DNA from 3 places in the Ruegeria sp. D3 genome. Region 3 is predicted to be linked to each of the others. Evidence: riboswitches for the same ligand, from Rfam matches in the RefSeq annotation. Region 3 holds a riboswitch; each other region holds the start of a gene.
The links. Region 3 has a riboswitch for cobalamin ahead of ACR0DX_RS10560 (DUF1636 family protein). Riboswitches for the same ligand answer to the same signal wherever they lie in the genome.
Positions count from the first base shown of each region.

Region 1: it holds a riboswitch for cobalamin, as region 3 does, so the genes downstream of both, ACR0DX_RS02025 (DUF1636 family protein) here and ACR0DX_RS10560 (DUF1636 family protein) in region 3, are expected to answer to the same signal.
Region 2: it holds a riboswitch for cobalamin, as region 3 does, so the genes downstream of both, ACR0DX_RS02095 (CbtB domain-containing protein) here and ACR0DX_RS10560 (DUF1636 family protein) in region 3, are expected to answer to the same signal.

Region 1 is NZ_JBQFPK010000001.1:400,718-407,305, reverse strand. Features, by position in the region: gene cobN (cobaltochelatase subunit CobN) at 1-1,018, opposite strand, end outside; gene cobW (cobalamin biosynthesis protein CobW) at 1,022-2,077, opposite strand; gene ACR0DX_RS02025 (DUF1636 family protein) at 2,079-2,453, opposite strand; cobalamin riboswitch at 2,539-2,747, opposite strand; gene ACR0DX_RS02020 (NAD(P)-dependent oxidoreductase) at 2,859-3,851, shown strand; tRNA gene ACR0DX_RS02015 (tRNA-Cys) at 4,628-4,701, opposite strand; gene ACR0DX_RS02010 (protein-L-isoaspartate O-methyltransferase family protein) at 4,929-5,582, shown strand; gene ACR0DX_RS02005 (TolC family outer membrane protein) at 5,679-6,588, shown strand, end outside.
Region 2 is NZ_JBQFPK010000001.1:416,042-422,629, reverse strand. Features, by position in the region: gene ACR0DX_RS02120 (thiamine pyrophosphate-binding protein) at 1-1,237, opposite strand, end outside; gene ACR0DX_RS02115 (DUF302 domain-containing protein) at 1,316-1,774, opposite strand; gene ACR0DX_RS02110 (DUF1636 family protein) at 1,902-2,258, shown strand; gene ACR0DX_RS02105 (hypothetical protein) at 2,255-2,749, opposite strand; gene ACR0DX_RS02100 (CbtA family protein) at 2,815-3,513, opposite strand; gene ACR0DX_RS02095 (CbtB domain-containing protein) at 3,518-3,688, opposite strand; cobalamin riboswitch at 3,725-3,929, opposite strand; gene cobF (precorrin-6A synthase (deacetylating)) at 3,973-4,716, opposite strand; gene cobA (uroporphyrinogen-III C-methyltransferase) at 4,709-5,437, opposite strand; gene ACR0DX_RS02080 (cobyrinic acid a,c-diamide synthase CobB) at 5,434-6,588, opposite strand, start outside.
Region 3 is NZ_JBQFPK010000006.1:82,861-89,448, forward strand. Features, by position in the region: gene ACR0DX_RS10540 (FMN-binding glutamate synthase family protein) at 1-230, opposite strand, end outside; gene ACR0DX_RS10545 (GltB/FmdC/FwdC-like GXGXG domain-containing protein) at 242-925, opposite strand; gene ACR0DX_RS10550 (class II glutamine amidotransferase) at 927-1,820, opposite strand; gene ACR0DX_RS10555 (helix-turn-helix domain-containing protein) at 2,002-2,649, opposite strand; cobalamin riboswitch at 2,776-2,979, shown strand; gene ACR0DX_RS10560 (DUF1636 family protein) at 3,082-3,438, shown strand; gene ACR0DX_RS10565 (ABC transporter ATP-binding protein) at 3,438-4,241, shown strand; gene ACR0DX_RS10570 (ABC transporter substrate-binding protein) at 4,238-5,185, shown strand; gene ACR0DX_RS10575 (FecCD family ABC transporter permease) at 5,187-6,200, shown strand; gene napF (ferredoxin-type protein NapF) at 6,394-6,588, shown strand, end outside.

The sequences.
Region 1 (6,588 bases), on a different contig from region 3:
GGTCGCGCTTGCCCGGCTCCTTGAACGAGGCGATGCCTGCTGAAATCCGCCCGTCCACCTCGGGCAGCACCACATGCATGGCGAGGTCGGCGGGCGAGAGACCGCGTTCCGCTTCGGCCCAGGCTTTGCGGCGCGAGGTGGCCAGTGCGACTTGGAAAACGGGTATATTGGCGGCGTCCAAGGGCGAGGTGCCAGATGCGCCTTTACCCGAGAAGGAGGTGGCGTTGATGATCGCGGATGGGGCCAGAGAAACGATGGTGTCGCGCAGCCAGTCGGCGGCGGTGGGAGCTTTCAGCGAGGGAGCGAATAGGCCCACGGCGTCCAACCCGCGTGCGCGCAGACTGCGGATTAGGGCGGCCACGGGGGCGGTGTCGGCGGATGTCAGATAAGCGCGGTAGAAGGTGACGAGGATGCGTTTCGCATCCCCGGAAAACGCCTGTTCCGCCGGGATCACACCGCGGTCCGGGCACCATGCGCCGCAGTCGGGCAAGGACTTGGCGCCCATCACCGGGCCCGCATACAGACCGGCTGCCAATGCCATCTGCGCCAAAGCGGCTTGTGCTGCAACCTCGCCACCGGTGTCGCAAAGATGCGCCAAGCGGCGCAGGGTGGAGACGGGCAGGGTCGAATAGTCATCCAGCCGCGTATCCTCGCGCCCGTCCGCCGGCAGCACGGCCACAGCAATCCCTTTGGTCTGCGCAAGCGATAGAACCTGCTGCAGTCCGTAGGACCAATAGGGCACCCCGCCGATCAGTCGGATCAGGATGCCCTTGGCGCCCTCCAACGTCTGCTCGACATAGGTATCCACCGAGAGGGGATGTTTCAGCGCCGTCAGATTGGCCAGCCGCAAGGTCGGCATCCGACCCTCGGGTCCGCCGCCACGATGCCAGCCTGCCGCGAAAGCACCAAGGTCGCTGTCCGAGAACGACAGCACCACCAAATCCGCCGGGCTCTGGCCCAGATCGGTTGGGGTTTCGGATTCCTCTAACCCGTGGCTTTCGCGGAAGACGACGTGCATAGTTTACTCGGCAGCCTCGGTGACGCCCACGAGGATGTCGCGAATTTCGGCCTCTTTGATGTCGTCATGCTCGGCAATCACCACCAGACGCGAACGGCGCTCTTCGCCAGGCTGCCACGGACGGTCGTACTGATGACGCACGCGCGCGCCCACAGCCTGAACCAGAAGGCGCATTGGCTTGCCCTGAACAGCGGCATAGCCTTTGACGCGCAGGATGTTCAGTTCTTTGGCAAGACGTTCGATTTTCGCTACCAGATCGGCCGGGTCGGTCTGTTCCGGCAGCTCGACGATGATGCTTTCGAAATCATCGTGCTCGTGATCATGGTGGCCATCGTGATGGCTGGGCCGCGCCTCCATGTCATCCTCAGCGGCAGCCTCAAGACCCAGCACGACGCGCACGTCCACAACGCCTTCGGCCACTTCGACGACCGGCAGAGGGCGCGGGGCCTCTGCGGCGATGATCTCTTTGGCTTTGGCGACACCTTCGGGGCCGGCCAGATCAGGCTTGGTCAGCAGGATGATGTCGGCGCAGGAGATCTGATCCTCGAACACCTCGGACAGAGGCGTTTCGTGGTCGATGGAATCGTCGGCCATGCGCTGGGCATCCACTGCCTCGACATTCGGCGCGAACCGGCCGGCGGCGACCGCCTCGGCATCGGCCAGCGCGATCACGCCGTCCACGGTGATTTTCGACCGAATATCGGGCCAGTCGAACGCTTTCAGCAGCGGTTTCGGCAGCGCCAAACCAGATGTTTCGATCAGGATATGCTCGGGGCGCGGCTCCAGCGCCATCAGCGCCTCGATCGTGGGGATGAAATCATCGGCCACGGTGCAGCAAATGCAGCCGTTTGCCAGTTCCATGATGTTCTCTGCCGGGCAATCGGGGATGGCGCAGGATTTCAGGATATCGCCGTCCACGCCGACATCGCCAAACTCGTTGACCACAACGGCCAGACGCTTGCCCTGCGGGTTCTGCATCAGGTGTCGCACCAGCGTGGTCTTGCCCGAACCCAGAAAGCCGGTGATCACAGTAACGGGGAGTTTTTCCAAAGTGGACATGTCAGGCTCCAATCGGGGGAATGCGCGAGGCGCAGTTTTTGCGGAAATGTTCGGGGCGCTCGCGCCATTTGACCAGACCGTCTTCGGTGGCCAGATACTTGGTGGCACCGTCTACGATCACGTCGACATGATCGACTTCGTTCAGGTTCTCATAAACAAAGGTCCAGCGTTCCGGCCCGCCGCGCAGCACGATGGAACAGCCCTGATCGCAATTCGACAGGCATTCAACAGCCTTCAGCGCCACGCCCTCGGGCAGTTCAGCCTGTTCCAACGCCTTGTGCAGCAACGTGCCGGGGCGTTGGGCGTCATCTTCAATGGGTAGGCCGCGGCGGCAGGTGGTGCAAACCAGCAGCTCGACCGGAGCGGTTTCGGTCATGTCTCTCATCCCCCTAAATCCTCATCGTGGGGGACGGGGTTTCATGCGGGTCGTGCGTGACCCGGCACCGGAACACCCCGTCCGGTTTCAATCGCGGGTGCTGGCAGGTCTCCCGGCTTGCGGATTTCAGGGCGGTTGCCCTGTCGGATGACCCGCCTTCCCGGCCTTGCTGGCCAGTGGCTTGGGCACCCTCTCCGGTCACGGTCGCGGGGGCGGCTGCGTTTGACGGATGACCCGCTGACGCATTCCCTTTTCATCCATCTGCAGATGGACACCAACGGATCGGACATGCGGCACCGGGCAGGCCCTTGTCAAGCGAGTCGCAAACATCTTTCGCACCTCGGGTTAAAAGCGACCTGACAGCGTCGCTGGGCGGCATGACTTTGGGTGGGGCGGCATGGTGCCATGGACAAAACGACGCCAAAAAAGGAGGTGTATCGCATGAAGGTGGGCTTTATCGGCTTGGGCAATGTGGGCGGCAAACTGTCAGGGTCTTTGCTGCGCAACGGGATCGAACTGACGGTACATGATTTGAACTCTGACCTCGTCGACGGTTTCGTGTCACAGGGGGCCAAGGCCGCCGAAAGCCCGGCCCAGCTGATGCGCGATTGCGACGCGGTTATTACCTGCCTGCCATCACCTGCCGCTTCGGACGCGGTGATGCAGGAGATGCTGCCTGAGGTCAGCCCCGGCAAAATCTGGATGGAGATGTCCACCACTGATGAAGCCGAAGTCAAGCGATTGGGCGCTCAGGTGATCGAACGTGGCGGCGCAGCGGTAGACTGTCCTGTGTCGGGTGGCTGTCATCGCGCCGCGACGGGCAATATCTCGATCTTCGCGGGCTGCGACCGGGCCACGTTCGAGCGCATACTGCCCTTTCTGACCACCATGGGCCGACGGGTTCTGCATACCGGTGACCTCGGGACTGCTTCGGTGTTGAAAGTGCTGACCAATTACCTCGCCACCGCCAACCTGATCACCTGCGCGGAAGCACTTGTGACCGCCAAAGCCGCCGGGATGGATCTGAACACCACATATGAGGCAATCAAGATCTCGTCTGGGACATCCTTCGTGCATGAAACCGAAAGCCAAGTCATTCTGAACGGCTCGCGGGACATTTCGTTCACGATGGATTTGGTGAAAAAGGACATTGGCCTGTTTCAGGATGTGGCGGACCGGGCGGGGGTGCCGCTCGAGATCAACCCGGTGATGATGCGTATCTTTGACGACGGCATCGCCCGTTATGGCGACCGAGAGTTTTCCCCTAATATTATCAAGCGGTTGGAAGAGGCCACCGGGCTGGATATCACAGCCCCCGGCTTCCCGTCCGAAATGGAAGACTACGAGCCGGAAGCGTCCGGATTCGAGGTTATTCCTCAGGGACGTCGGGCCGAATGACGCAATTACACTGCGCGAAAACGCTTTGACCAGCTTGGAAAAGAGGCGGCGAGTATTGGGCTCGCTGCCACTTTGTCAGGCCACTGAACTACCTGAACCAACGGGGCAAGAGTCAATTTGTGTGCGGATAGACCCAAGTATGGTGAATAGCCAAACCCTAGGAAAACCTGTTCGAAGACTTCAAATACTAAGTGCCAATCATGTCGCAAGTTACGAGCTTGCATTCCCGCGAGCCGCCCGTTTTCCGTAGATCCGGTACTGCCCGCTTGGTTCATGCCTATGCGTTCAGTAGGATTTCGCCTGCTTATTTCGCGACCACAAGGTCGTGCTAGCATGAATGCCAAGTTGCTTTTTTCCAGTCGCACATCCAAAAACGCCTGTGTCCTGGTGAACATCAGCGTCCTTTGTCAGATCAAGGACCGTATTTGTGACTTTCGCTTGAAAGCGGTAAGCCTAACATCAACAGGCGCACGCCAACGCCGCGCAGTGTTGCCCTGAGTTCAATGGCGCACTCGGCTATCCAGACTGTCACTCATGGTTTCTTAATCCATTCCGGAGGGCGTGGGCGTTGCATAGGGCAACGCAGTAGTATTCGCTCAAGCAACGATATTCTTACAGATGTTCTCTTTTGCTCATAAGACGGAGGGATAGGCCAACGGAAGTAATAAATACCGTGTCTTGAGAGGCTTAAATAGGATGACAGTATCATTGCAGGTGTGTCCCACTTTGTGTCACACCCGAGCACCACAGGGCTAAGTCAATGATTTAGAATAAAATGGAGGCGAGTACCGGAATCGAACCGGTGTACACGGATTTGCAATCCGCTGCGTCACCACTCCGCCAACTCGCCTTTTCAAGTAAAATCAAATACTTGTCGTGGTGTGATCGGCGTTTTAGCAGCTTTCGTCTGGGGCGTCCAGAGGGGTGGGCGCAAATTTCAGTCTGCTTATTTGTCACAGCAGTGCTCTTGTCCTGAATTATTGCCTGATATCGTAAGTTTGAAGGCACTGAGGCGTTGCCGGTTTCTTCTGGATATGGCACAAGCCACGCACACTAGGGAACAGAACGAGCGATCCAATGACAGATTTCGCAGCCCGTCGCCGTACAATGGTTGACACGCAAATCCGACCCTCTGACGTCACGAAATTTCCTATCATCGACGCGATGCTTACCGTCCGGCGCGAGAATTTCGTCCCGGATTCGCAGCGCGAGGCGGCTTATGTCGAGGAGCTGATCGACCTCGGGAACGGTCGCTGTATGCTTGAACCCAGAACTCTGGCTAAGATGCTGGACGTGTTGAATATTTCTAATGATGAAGCCGTGTTGGATATTGCTCCGGCCATGGGGTATTCGACAGCAATTGCAGCGCGAATGGCCGAATTGGTCGTGGCCGTGGAAGACGACGAAGACCTGGCAGCAGAGGCTCAGACCATACTTATGGATGCAGACGCCGACAATGCCATCGTCCATGTCGGGCCGCTCGAGCAAGGCGCGACCGAGCATGGGCCATACGATGTGATCATGGTGCAAGGAGGGGTCGAGCAGATTCCGGACAAGCTGATTGATCAGTTGAAAGACCACGGTCGAATTGCGTGCGTGTTCATGGAAGGTGCACTGGGCACCGTTCGGATCGGTCATAAGTCGAATGGCCGTGTGACCTGGCGTCATGCGTTCAACGCCAATGCGCCGGTTTTGGCAGCATTTTCCACAGAAAGTGTATTTTCGCTATAATTCCGTGATAGTTTTTTCTGTCGCCTTGATTAGTTGAAAACAAACGCGCAAACTGTCGACAGGGCAGCGTAATTTTTGATTTGAGAGGATTTCGTGATGAGTTCCAAAGCGGGAGGTAAACTGGTCAAGGCGATGGCGCTGACGGCCGGAATTGCGCTTAGTGTTTTACCCGGGCGGTTCGCCTGGGCGGATAATCTGACGGATGCGTTCATCGGGGCATACAATACGAGCGGGTTGCTCGAGCAGAACCGGGCTTTGCTGCGTGCGGCTGACGAAGACGTTGCGATTGCGCTGGCAGCTTTGCGGCCGATCATCAACTGGACCGTGCAAATCAGTCAAGACTACACTCGCTCGACTGTTGATGACGTTGTGAACCGTCAGGAACCGACTAACTTCTTTACCGGCCTGACGTTGAGCCAATTGATCTATGATGGTGGTTTTTCGGTACTGGGCAAACAGTCTGCGCAAGAAATCGTTCTGTCCACGCGTCAAAATCTGATTGATATCGAACAAGCCGTTTTGTTCCGGGCTGTGAACGCTTATCTGGATGTAGTTCTTCAAGAAGAAACTGTCCAAATTCAGTTGAACGATGTCGAAGTCTCGGCCGAAGAACTGCGTGCGTCGCAGGACCGATTTGACGTTGGTGAAGTGACTCGTACTGACGTGGCGCTGTCCGAAGCACAGCTTGCTAGTGCACAGGCAGAACTGGCGGTCGCGCGCGGTAACCTCAGCACCGCGCAGGCCGAATATGTAAACGCTGTTGGTAAAGCCCCCGGCGCTACGGCGGGTCAGCCCAGTTTGCCGAGCCTTCCCAATTCAGAATCTGAGGCCATTGCTTTTGCGCAACGCAACCACCCGGCGATCCTGTCATCGCAGCACGAAGTGCGCGCTTTTGATCTGCTGGTTCAGCAGCAAAGGGCCAATTTGGGTCCGAACGTGTCGCTGAACGCCGATGCAGGTATCACCGAGAGCTTTGACAATGATGATGACCTCGAAGATGCAACGA
Region 2 (6,588 bases), on a different contig from region 3:
AGCCCATGGTACACAGGGCCGAGGATTGGATCAGCCCGCGTTCCTCGGAGCAGTCCCACATCTGGCTCAGCAAAATACGATGCGCGCCGCTGTCGGCGGTCGCCAGCGTGTTGGCGGGCAGGGCAGCGCGGGTTTCGGCGATCACCGCCGCGGGCCCCCAGTCGTCATCAGTGGGAAACGCCTGCGCCAAAGCGGCTTTGACTTGCGCGGGTTCGCCACCCAGCCATGTCTTGCGCGACGGGGTGCCTTTGGCGATGGCCTCCAGCGTCTCGCCGGTATGTGCCACCAAATTCAGCCCCGCCTGATGCATGTAATGGTCATTGGGCACAGCCGAGACGTCGATCACGCGCTTTTCCGCTGGGTCCCAGATCTCACGCCAGCCGGGGCGCATTTCGATCGGGTCATAGCCCAGACACAGCACCAGATCAGCCTGTTCGACCAGCGGAACCAGATGTTTGTCAGCCAGCGGCGAAAGGCCCGCGCCACCTAGGCACAGAGGATGATCCTCAGGCACGACGCCCTTGGCCTTGTATGTCGTCACGAAGGGGATGTCGAAATGCTCCAGAAATGCCTGCACCACGTTGCGCGAGTCGTCATAGAGAACATCCAGCCCGACAATTGCGATGGGCCGTTCGGCCTGCGACACCCATCGGCGGGCTTTCTCGACGCAGTCGCCCGCAGGGGATACAGAGGCAATCTTGGCGCGGCGGCGCGGTTTTACGCCCGACACGCGGGTATCCGCGACCGAGATCGGCACGTCGATATGCACGGGACCGGGGCGCGGCTGATTGGCCAACGTAACCGCCTTATCGGCAATAATGTCTGCGCCTTTGGCGGTCAGTGTAAACGTCCCTTTGGTGATCGAGCGATAGACCTGCGCGTGATCCATCACCTGATGGGTATAGGTCAGCGCCTCATCCGCATCGACGCAGCCGGTCAGCACGATCATCGGCACCCGGTCTTGCAAGGCATTGGCGACCACGTTGATCCCGTTCATCGCACCGGGGCCAAGGGTGGCGACCAGAATGGCAGGCGCGCCATCGCGGTGATGCACGGCCTCGGCCATGAAACCGGCGGCGTTTTCATGCTTGGTCAGATGAAAGGTGATTCCGGCCTGTTCCAGCGCATCGACAAGGGTCAGAACCTCACCACCGGGCATTCCAAAGGCGTGGCGACATCCGGCCTCGTACAAACGTTGGGCCAGAAGGTCCGCTGCGCGGGGCGAGAGGTCTTGCATAAGTCATGCTCCGAAAAACTGTTTCACAGCAGATTGCGGAGGACGGCCCCAGACGCAAGGCGGATCACGCCAGTGTGACTATTTGACTGCTGTTTCAGCGACAGCTTGAAACTTGCCATCTAGTTCCTCGGCGATCTCACGTAAGGGGGCTCCGCCCTCAGAAACGTAGGGCGCAAAGACAAAACTGGGAGTCTTGTAAGACAGGGTGGCGGTGCCGTCCTCATTCTCGGTGACATAAAAGCGGATCGGCGCCTCGATCATCGCGTTCACCGAGGTTTCCAGCACGCGCACGGCGTAGTCGTTATTGAAGGCGCCGATAACCCGATTGCCGGGGATGGTGATCCCGCGCGATGCAGCGGCCTTGGTCGGGCCTGCCTGCGTGACCACGATCAGACCATTGGCCTTGATGGCATCCTTGGTGTCGGCAACCAACGCGTCATAACTTTTGTCGGTTGCGTAGCTGGCCCAGCCCGAGAGGGGCTCGTCTGCCAAAGCAGGGGTCGCTAACAGGGTTATCGCAGTCCAAAGGGCTTTCATCGGGGCCTCCTGTTACGGGGTTGAGACTGTGATGCCAGAAAGCGGTACAGGGCGCATTCACAATCTTGTGCGTTTTCCCGATTGCGCCTGTGGCCGGAAACCCCCAGAAACAGGCAAATGCCACCCGATGAGGTCCGAATTGGATCAGATGCGCCTGTTGATATGTTCGTCCTGTGCCGGTTCCCGCGATTGCGGGGCTGAGGTCAAAGCTGTCGAATTCGCTCTGACTCGCGCGGGGATTGAGGGAAGGGTTTCGGTCGATCAGCACGCCTGTTTCAGCGGATGCTCTGAACCCGTGGCCATCGCGCTGCAGGCCGATGGCGGGGCGTCATATGTGTTTTCAGGGGTCGATGTCGCTTCGGACGCCGATGATATCGTGGCGACCTGCCGGACCTATCTGGAAAGCCCCAAAGGCTGGATCGAAGACGCCCGGCCTTGCGGGCGGCTCCGAATGTGCTTGCGGGCGCGTATCCCGGCGCTTTAGTCGACCTGTAGTGTGACCGCCGCGCTGACGGGGATGTTGTCGACCGTCAGCGGGCTGTGGCCGTTTGCGTTCAGAGAGACCGAGACTTCGACCTCGCCCTGCGGCAGATGGTCGATATGCATCCAGTTACCGTACAGCCGGGCCAGTTTCTCTCCATTTACGTAGACATGTGCATGCCCCTCGCCGTCGACATCGGTCTTTGAGGCATTTTGTGGTGAGAACCGAAAGTTCTGCGGCATGACATGCAGGTTCCAGCCCGCCATAGGATCGGGCGTAAGAGCGATCTCAAGCCCCGGAGCATCAGCGCCAGCAGGCAGGTTGATGGCAGTCGAATGATCGTGTGCGGCTGCCTCGGCGTGAGATGGACTGTGATGTGCAGGATCGCCATGGTCATGGCCGTCGAAAGTGACGCCATTTGCAGCCGCAACCACAAATCCTGCACCACTTCCAAAAACTATGCCGATTGCAAACAGGGCAAGTGAGCGTGCCATTTTATGTTCCTTGATGGTAGTAGAAACACGCCGAGCTGGTCTCGGCGTGTTCATAAGCGTGCTTGTCAGGCCGCAGCTTCGGCACGCTGGCTTTCATGTCGCCAGAAGCACCCGGCGAATGCCCCGACCAGAACCCAGGCTACCAGTCCGATGCCAAAAGCGCGCGCGGCAAACAGCGCGCCGATCTCGGTCGGAACGGGGCCGGTGAACACGTCCGGCTCGGGCGCGCCGATCAGATGTGGGGCCAACAGCAGGGCGGCTGCGATCACATAGCTGATCAGAGTGCCGCCAAAAGCAATCAGCCACATGGCAACACCTGCTGCTGCGACGGTCGCAAACCACCAGATTTGACGCGCAGCGACATCGGCTGCTGCCACGCCGGGCACTTCTGGCGCGAGCGAGAATCCGGGTGCGAGGTGTACGGCAATGAACCCCGCAAGCCCCCACAAAACGCCGGTGCGCCCGTCAATCTTATGGCCGTTGCCCTCAGCCACGGACATCAGCGCAATCATCATCAGCGCATAACCGGTATAGATAAGCATCGTGAAAATGACGCTCAGCGCATCGCGGAACAGGTCCGAGAACATTCCCGGTAGCTCGGGGTGAGCACTTACGACGTCACCGCCGAAATGGATCAATTCGCCCGATTCATACAGTTCCGCGTGCAGCAACACAGGTTGCACAAAGACCAACTGCAGCAAGGCGGCAATCAGCCCCGCTGCAGCACCAGCGAACAACGCGCTGGTCAGGATACGGCTAAACATGGGTTTAGTGGCAGGGGAAGCCGGTCGCGTGGCGCACATCGTGGGCTGCGTCATGCAGGGCCGCGGCCTGAACGTGGCCGGTCAACGTGATGACGCCAAGGCCCAGAACCACAGCGAACATAACCGGCAGGATACCAACGCGTGAGGTCGATGCGGTTGTTGCTTGAGTTGCCATTTTTAGTTCTCCTTTACCGTCGCACCCGACGGTTGGTGTTTTCATTCGTGCCTGGCAGGTCTCCTGGCTGGCGGGTCGATGCCTCTGTTCGCCTTCCCCCTGAAACTTAGGAGTGGCTGGTTGAACAGGGCTCACCGCTTACAGTCGCGGGGGCGGCTGTGGATTCGATCGCGCGCGGTCTCACCACATTCCCTCTTAGCTTGCCGGTATTGCCGACAGGACCAGACAGGTTCATTTAGCCGTTACATCTGCTGTCGCGCAATCGCCATTTGCGACGTTTTAGGTCAGATCACGCGCTTTTTGAGAAGATAAATATCCATGATCCACCCATGATCAGCGCGCGCAGTCGCTCGGGTGTCCAGAATCGACTGTGCAACATCGCTCAGAGGGCCGTTGATCAGGATTTCTTCAGTCATGCCCACATAAGCCCCCCACCAGATGTCATAATCTGCCATCTGAAGATGTTGGAACGAGCACTCACCATCCAACATGACCGCCACGTTTGATGCACCGTCTGGCCACCCTTCGTCGCGAATCCGCCGCCCCGTGGTCACGATGTAGGGGGCACCCAGATCGTTGATCGGAATCGCGTGGGCCGCCGTCAACGCCTGCAGCGCTGTGATGCCAGGGATCACCCGCGTCGTCGGTTGAGGGTCCAACCGCGCCGCGATTCGCAGTGAGCTGTCGTATAGCGACGGATCGCCCCAGATCAGTAGCGCCACGTGCTGTGCGCCGGGATGGGCGGTAATCGCCTCGCGCCAGCGCAGCGCAATCGCGTCGTGCCATTCGTCCACCCCGCGCAGATACCCGTCTTCCGAGCGGCGCTTGGGGATGTCGAAATAGGCGATCTGCGGCGGCGTGTCGGTCACCTGCGCAATGATCTTTTCGCGCAGCCCGGCCAGATCGGCCTTGTTCTCGCCCTTGCGGGGGATCAGGATCAGGTCCGCCGAGCGGATCGCCTGCGCGCCCTGAAAGGTCACGTGGTCAGGGTTCCCGGTTCCAATGCCGATCAAGGTCAGGTCAAACATCGTCAAACTCTGCCAGCGGGCCATAAAGGATCAGCGCCGGGGCGGTGCCTATCTCGTCCGCCAGTTTTTCGGACAGCGCGCCTACAGTACTGCGATGCAGCTTTTGTTCGGGGGTCGAGACGGATTCGGCCATTAGTGCTGGCGTCTCCAGCGGGAGGCCATGGGCGTGCAACGTTTCGACCAGCAGGGGGAAGGTGCGCTTGCCCATGAAGACGACCGTGGTCGCATCGGGGTCGGCCAGCGCAGGCAGGTTCAGGTCCTCAGGCAGTTTGCCGCTGACATCATGACCAGTGACAAACTGTACTCGCCGCGCGGTCAGCCTGCGGGTCAGCGGGATGCCCGCCGCCGCCGCTGCCGCCACGGCCGAGGGGATGCCGGGTATGATCTCGTATTCGATCCCAGCCGCGCGCAGGGCCACCAGTTCTTCTTCCAGACGCCCGAACATGCCGCCATCGCCGGATTTCAACCGCACGACCCGCTGCCCGGTCAGGGCGTAATCCACCAGCAACCGGCTGACATGGTCCTGCTTGGGCGAGGGGCGCCCCGCCCGTTTGCCCACGCCCACCAGATCGGCATCGTCGCGCGCATGGGTCAGGATCGGCCCGCTGCTGAGGTCATCAAACAGCACCGCATCCGCCTTCTGCATCCGGTCCACAGCCTTCAGCGTCAACAGCTCCGGGTCGCCGGGGCCTGAGCCAATGAACGAGACAAACCCACTCATACTGAGGCCTCCGCGATCAGGTGAAAGAACGTGCCGGTCACATTGCCACGCACCGATCCGGTCTGCGGCCCTTCGGCCCCTTCTGCGTCAAACACACGGGCCAAAGGCGCGTCAGGTTGCTCGATGATCGAGGAATAGTGGAACTCATGCCCCCGCAGGCCTGTGCCTACGGCAAAGCCGGGCATCGGGGCCAGCAGTTCGGCGCGGCGATAGCCCAGATTGAACTTGCGCTTTTCATAGGACGTCACCAGCCCCAACAACCCGGCCATCTGGTGCGAGACACCCTCTTTATCGATCAGAGCCTGTCCCAACGCCATATAACCCCCGCACTCCCCATGCACGGGCTTGGTTTGCGCGTGGTTCCGCAACCCTTCCTGAAAGACGGATGCGGCGGCCAGAATGCCTGCATGCAACTCGGGATATCCGCCCGGCAACCAGACCAGATCTGCATCCGCCGCCGGGGCTTCATTCGCCAATGGCGAGAACGGTAACACCTCGGCCCCAGCCGCCCGCCAGCCTTCCAGCAAATGCGGATAGGTGAACGAAAACGCCGCATCGCGGGCCAGCGCGATCCGTTGCGCCGGTGGCCGCGGCAGCGCGGCGGACGATGGCCCATTCGGGCCTGAGGACGCCGCCCGCTTGATCGCCTCAAGATCGACATGTTCGCGCAGAAACGCGGCATAGCCCACAATTGCGCTTTCCAGATCGGGATGTTCAACCGCCTGGATCAGGCCCAGATGCCGCTCGGGCAGGGTCAGGTCTCCACGACGGGGCAGCACGCCCAGAACCGGCAGGCCCGCGCGTTCCATTCCCAACCTCGTCAACCGCTCATGCCGGGGGCTGGCGCAGCGGTTCAGAATCACGCCCGCAAAGGGCAGATCGGGGTTATACATCTTGAACCCCAAAGCCGTCGCCGCCGCCGATTGCGCCTGACCGCCCACATCCAGCACCAGCACCACCGGCCAGCCCATCCGTAACGCGGTTTCCGCACTGGACCCATGACCCAGTTCACCGGGCTTGGCGACGCCGTCGAACAACCCCATCGAACCCTCGGCGACCACAATATCCGCGCCCTCAGCCTGCGCTGAAATCGCGTCCAACAAAGGCTCACCCATGGCCCAGCTGTCCAGATTGAACGAGGCCCGCCCCGC
Region 3 (6,588 bases):
GTGCCCAGCGTGACTGAGGTGTCACAGCGTTCGCGATAGCCTTCCAGCGGATAGCGGCTGACCGAGGCCCCCAGAAACAGCAGATCGTCGAAATGCGGCACCTTGCGTTTCGCGCCGCCACCGCGAATGTCATAGATGCCCGTTGCCGCCGCCCGCCGAATTTCCGCGTTGACCGGGTTTGAAAACGTTTCAGACTGTATCGGCATCGTGCGTGGTGTGTGATCGTCCATAACGGTCTTCCTCAGTATTCTGCCGCGTTGTCGACATCGAAATTATACAGCTGGCGGGCCGAGCCATAGCGTTTGAACTCTTCGGGCTTGGCATCCGCGCCTGCGCGGTCCAGCAGGTCGGCCAGTAGGGTCAGATGTTCGGGGCGCATCTCTTTTTCGATGCAATCCGCGCCCAGACTTTTGACCGAGCCGCGCACGAATAGCCGCGCCTCGTACAATGAGTCCCCCAGCGCGTCACCCGCATCGCCGCAGACCACCAGCGTCCCCGCCTGCGCCATGAAGGCGGACATATGGCCGATATTGCCATGCACCACGATGCTGATCCCCTTCATGGAAATTCCGCAGCGCGAGCTGGCATTGCCCTTGATCACCAACAACCCGCCATGGCCCGTGGCCCCGGCATATTGACTGGCGTCGCCTTCAACGATCACTGTGCCCGACATCATGTTCTCGGCCACGCCCGGCCCGACCGAGCCTTCGACCCGAACGGTCGCCTGCTGGTTCATCCCCGCACAGTAGTACCCGGTCGAGCCTTTGACCGTGACCTCAATCGGAGCGTCCAAACCAACAGCGATGGCGTGACTGCCCTTGGGGTTCTGAACCTGCCACTGGGTCTGGTTCGCCTCGGTGCTTTGGGCCTGAAGGGCGGCGTTCAGCCCGCGCAGGCCCTGTTCGGCAACATCATAGCTCTGCATTTTAGTGGCTCCAGAAATAGACGGTTGCAGGTTCGGGTTCCCAGACGCGGGCATCCTCGATCCCCGGCAGGTTGACCAAGGCGCGGTATTCGCTGCCAAAGGCCACGTACTGATCGGTCTCGGCCATCACCGCCGGTTTGCAGGCGATGGGGTCGCGAACCACGCCGAACCCATCCTTGGTGCCGACCACAAAGGTAAAGAACCCGTCGAGATCCTCAAGGCTGCTTTCCAGCGCCTCGCCCAAAGTGGCCCCATTTTGCATCCTCCACGTCAGATAGGCCGCGCCAACCTCGGTATCGTTCATGGATTCGATGCGCACGCCTTCACGCATCAGTTTGCGGCGCAGCGCATTGTGGTTGGACAGCGATCCGTTGTGCACCAAGCACTGATCCGCGCCGGTGTTGAACGGATGCGCCCCTTCTGTGGTGACGGCAGATTCAGTCGCCATGCGTGTATGGCCAATCCCGTGGCTGCCGGACATCGAGGTCAATTGGAATCGCTCCGCCACCTCCCGAGGCAATCCAACTTCTTTATAAATTTCGATCGTATCGCCGTCGGACATGATCCGCAGGCCAGGGCGCAATTCCCTCAGGGCCTGCCGCGCAGCGCTGACTTTGTCGTTGGCCATGCTCAGAACCGCATGAGTGTCATTGCGACCCAAGCTGACGGGGCTGGTCAAGACATCGGCCAAATCTTCGGCCAGAGTCTGAAAATCCGCGTCCGGATTGTCGGATTGCACGGTGAGCTTTGCCTGATCTCCGACAGGTCCATAAATCGCGATCCCGGCGCTGTCCGGGCCGCGATCCGTCATTGTGATCAGCATATCTGTCAGCATCGCGCCCAATTGAGGCTCGAGCGTTTTGTCCTTCAAAAAAAGGCCGACAATTCCACACATGTGTCAGCTTCTCCTGTATTGAGTTGGGCAGACGCTAACACCTGAACTTCAGGTTATCAACAAGGGGAAATTAATATTCATAAGGGGAATATTTTCGGCTATCTATTTCCCCCGCATTCAAAAATCACGGAGAGCAACCCCGCAAAACCTCAGCAGCGGTTTATCAATCGCCGAATCGTGGCTAACGCGTCTGCGGATATGAGATGATCGACAGGTAGCGGGCTGGCAGTTTGCGCAACACCTCGGGTCCATGCGGTGCGTCCGCATCAAAGAACAACGTGTCACCCGGCACCAGCAAATAAATTTGATCGCCGTGTCTGTAATCGACTTCGCCTTCAAGCATATAGAGCATTTCAATCCCGTCATGCTGGAACGTCGGGAAAGTGTCGGATTCTTCCGTCAGCGTGATCAGATAGGGTTCGACCACAACACCGCTGGCATTGGACCCCATATGACCCAAAAGGCTGTATTGATGGCCTGCGCGTGTCCCGGCCCTCTCGGTTTCAATGCCTTCCCCCGCTTTGGTGTGGGTTGCGTTTCGGGTTTCTTCATATCTGCGGAAAAATGCAGTGATCGGCATGCTTAGGGCATTGGCCAGAGATTGCAGCGTCGTCAATGAAGGCGATGTGTATCCGTTTTCGATTTTTGACAGCATACTGATGGATAACCCGGTCAGCCCCGACAATTCCGCAATTGTTACACCCTGCTGCAACCTCAACGCGCGGATTTCCCGACCGATCGCCGTTTCGAGATTCTTTTCACCGGGGTCCCTGACCTTGTGGGGATCCTGAGAAAACTGAGGTTTGGACCTATCGTTTGATGCTTTCACCAACCTATCCTTAACGCCTTTCGCTTCGTCGTTATCGCCTGCAATTTTCCTGAAGGGAAACATATTTTCAAAACTACATTCCTGCGCAACCTCCGGTGATTTGTGTTGACCGGCGATCTGATCTCGGGCAGTGACGCATTTGATGGTTCCCTGGGGCATGCTCCAGCGGTGAAAAGGGAATACGGTGAGGTTTAAGTGCCAAGTCCGTAACTGCCCCCGCAACTGTAGGCGGTGAGCGAAGCCAATATCCCACTGACGTGAATAATGTCGGGAAGGGTGGCCAAGCCTCGACTCGCAAGTCAGGAGACCTGCCATCGCAACCGAAACCAACCCGGGGCGGGGCGTCCTGGAAGGAGGCTTGATGGTACCTCTTACGCCTTTATGCGCGACCGCGTTTCAGTACGGCCCCAGCGGCCGTGGAACAGGCGCTTGATGGTCGAGACCACTGATCATTTCGTTCTGATCTGCGCGACCTGTCAGGGTCTGGAGGCAGCGCAGCACATTGCGGATGCCTTGTGCCCTGAATTGCCTGCGGGTTTCGCAGTGCGCACAGTAGATTGTATGGCTGGATGCGATCACCCGGTCACTGTCGGATTTCAGGCCCTGGGAAAAGCCCAATACCTGTTTGGTGATATCGGCAGCGAGCAGGAGCTGAATGCTCTTGCCCAATTCGCCGCGCAATACCTGGGCAGCGCAACTGGTTGGACAAAGGCCACAGACAGGCCTGCGCCTCTGATAACTAAGACATTGGCGCGCATGCCGGCGTTGGCTGTTCGAGAAGCTCGATGATGAGCAGACCCTTCCTGCAGGCGCGTGGTGTAGCCTACTATTCTTTTCACGGTGACGTTCTGTTGCAGGACATCTCGTTCGATCTGGAAGAGGGGTCGGTTCTGGCCATTGCCGGTCCGAATGGCGCTGGCAAAACCACTCTGCTGAACTTACTATGTGGCGCTGAAGCTCTGTCTGAAGGCGACGTTCTGGTGCAAGAGCAGAGCTTGAAAACATTGTCAGCGACGGAGCGCGCCCGAAAAATTGCCGTCGTTAGTCAGCAGGAATATCCCGATGGGCGGTTGCATCTGCGTGACTATGTGGCACTTGGGCAAATTCCAATTCGCTCGGACCGCTCCTCTGAAGATCACGCAAACGACTTGACGCGAATTCTGGACCTGACCGGCCTTATGGAGCTTGCCGACAAGCGCATGGCAGTGTTGTCGGGTGGCGAACGTCAGCGCGCCCATATCGCGCGTGCGCTGGCGCAGAACCCTACTCTTCTGTTTTTGGACGAACCGACGAACCATTTGGATCCCGACGCCAAAGGGCGGATGCTGTCGCTGGTCGCTGGACTGGGGATAACTGTCATAATGATTGTCCATGACATTGTCATGATCCCCGAATTCGCCACCCATGTCGCATTAATGAAATCTACCCGGCTGACCGGCTTTGGCCCTGTTTCGGAGGTCCTGACGACTCAACATGTGCGCGACACGTTCGGCGTCGACTACTTGTTCTTTCAGCACGACGGTCGGATGATCCCTGCGCTGGACATACGAAAAACCACTGTTTCCCAACCCTCCAGGAGATTTCCAAAATGAAACATATCTTGTCCGTGGCTCTGGTTATGGCCATGGCGGGCGGTGTTGCTGCGCATGAAGTGACCGTAGACAATTGTGGTGAACCGTTAGTGTTTGAAACCCAGCCCGAACGGTTGGTCGTACATGACATGAACATGACCGACATGGCCTTTGCGCTGGGTCTGCAAGACAAAATCGTCGGCCTCACGGGCATCACCGGCTGGTACAAAACCAGTCCTGAATTCGACACGCTTCGTGGAGATATCCCCGAACTGGCACCGAAATATCCATCGGTGGAAAATATTGTCGCGGTAGAACCCGATCTGTTCTTCGCCGGCTGGTACTATGGAATGCGTCCCGGTGGTGATGTAACGCCAGAAACACTTGCCCCGTTCGGGATCAAAACCATGATCCTGACTGAAAGCTGCGTTCATTTGCATAAAGACCGCCCCGAGGCCAGCATGGACCTTTTGTTTGACGACATTCTGCGACTGGGCAAAGTCATGCATGTCAAAGACAAGGCCGAAGCGCTTGTATCTGGTTGGAAGGATGAACTGACCGCAATCGAGGCACAAACCGCAGACTTACCGAAACCTCGAGTGTTTCTGTTGGATGGCCCGGCGGACGCTCCGTTCACTGCTGGGAAATACGCAATCCCCAACGCTATGATAGCAGCGGCGGGTGGTCTCAACGTTACCCGTGATATGGACACAAGCTGGGGTCGCACGTCATGGGAAACCGTGGCAGCCGCGAACCCTGAGTTTTTAGTGCTGTTGGACTATCAAACCGGAAACGGAGCCGCGGATACGTTCAGGTTTCTGCAAGAACATCCTGTGATGTCACAAACCGACGCGGTCAAAAACGAGCGCTGGATCGGTTTGCGGTACGAAGAATTGACCCCTGGGCCGGCAAACATTCAGGCCATCGCAAAATTGGCAGCAGCCATGCGCACGGGTCTGAACTGATTTGGGCCGTCTGGGGCTGACACTTTTGATGGGGGTGGCCATTCTGGCCGCCCTTCTTCTGGTTTCGACAATCTACGGAACCACATCCATTCCTCTGTCCGATACGGTCTTAGCTATTCTGCTCGGCGCTGGTTTGGTCGAGGGAGACATGTCACCCCTTCACCGCATCGTCTTCGACCTGCGCCTGCCCCGCGCGCTTTTTGCCGCCGTGATCGGCGCTGGCCTTGGAGTTGTTGGAGTCGTGCTGCAAACGACTACGCGAAACGATCTGGCCGACCCGTTCCTGTTCGGTCTTTCCTCCGGTGCGGCGGCGGGGGCAGTGTTCGTCATTACGGTGACTGGTGACATACTGGGGTTCTGGACTTTGCCGATAGCAGCATTTTGTGGGGGTCTGGTGGCCTCGGGCATTGTGCTGGCTCTTGTCCACGGGCTGCGAACCAGTGCACCGGAAAAGCTAATCCTGGCTGGGCTTGCCGTGTCGTTTCTGTTCTCGGCGTTGACTAATTACCTGATTTTCGCAGGTGACAACCGTGCTGCGCATTCTGTCATCTTCTGGATGCTGGGCGGATTGGGTCTGGCGCGTTGGGAAACCTTTCCGCTCGTATGCGCGGGTTTGGTCCTAATTCTGGTCTATTCACTGTATCGCAGCCGTTGGCTGGACGCCTTGTTGACCGGTGACATGACGGCGTCGACACTGGGTGTCCCGGTCCAGTCGCTGCGGTTCAAGATGTTCTTTGTTGCCGCTCTGGCTACGGCTGTATTCGTTTCGGTCGCCGGGGTGATCGGGTTCGTCGGGCTGATGGTTCCGCATATCGCGCGCGGAATTGCCGGACCACTGCACACCCACTTAATCCCTGCGGCCGCGGTGGTCGGCGCTGTTCTGCTGACCGGGTCCGATATCCTCAGCAGACTGCTGCTGGCCCCGCAAGAACTGCCGGTCGGCATAGTGACCACCTCGTTAGGGTCCGTTTTCGTGTTCATTTTGTTGCTGAGAACTGCAAACGCGAAACGGTAGGTCACACCGAGCCTGTTCTCTCATTCTTGGGCTGCAAACTGTGGTCACCCGTCAAATTCCGACATTCATTTAAAAATATATCCTAGATCAACCTTAAGAGTGCCCAAAAAATGATCTAAATCAAAACCTGCTCGGTTCAAAAACGCTAAGCGGAAATTAGCAAACAAAAGAAACGACGAGAGCCAGGTCTAAAATGGACCAAGTGACGACCCGTCGCGCTTTCCTGCGCGCCCGATTTCAAGAAGAGGACGGCAAAATAGCCCGGCCTCCGGGATCGGTCGGCCAGGTCTTTTATGATCAATGCACAAAATGCCGAGACTGCGTCGTGGCTTGCCCCGAAGGCGTTCTTTCAATCGCGGCAGATGGATTTCCCGCGTTCACTCCAACC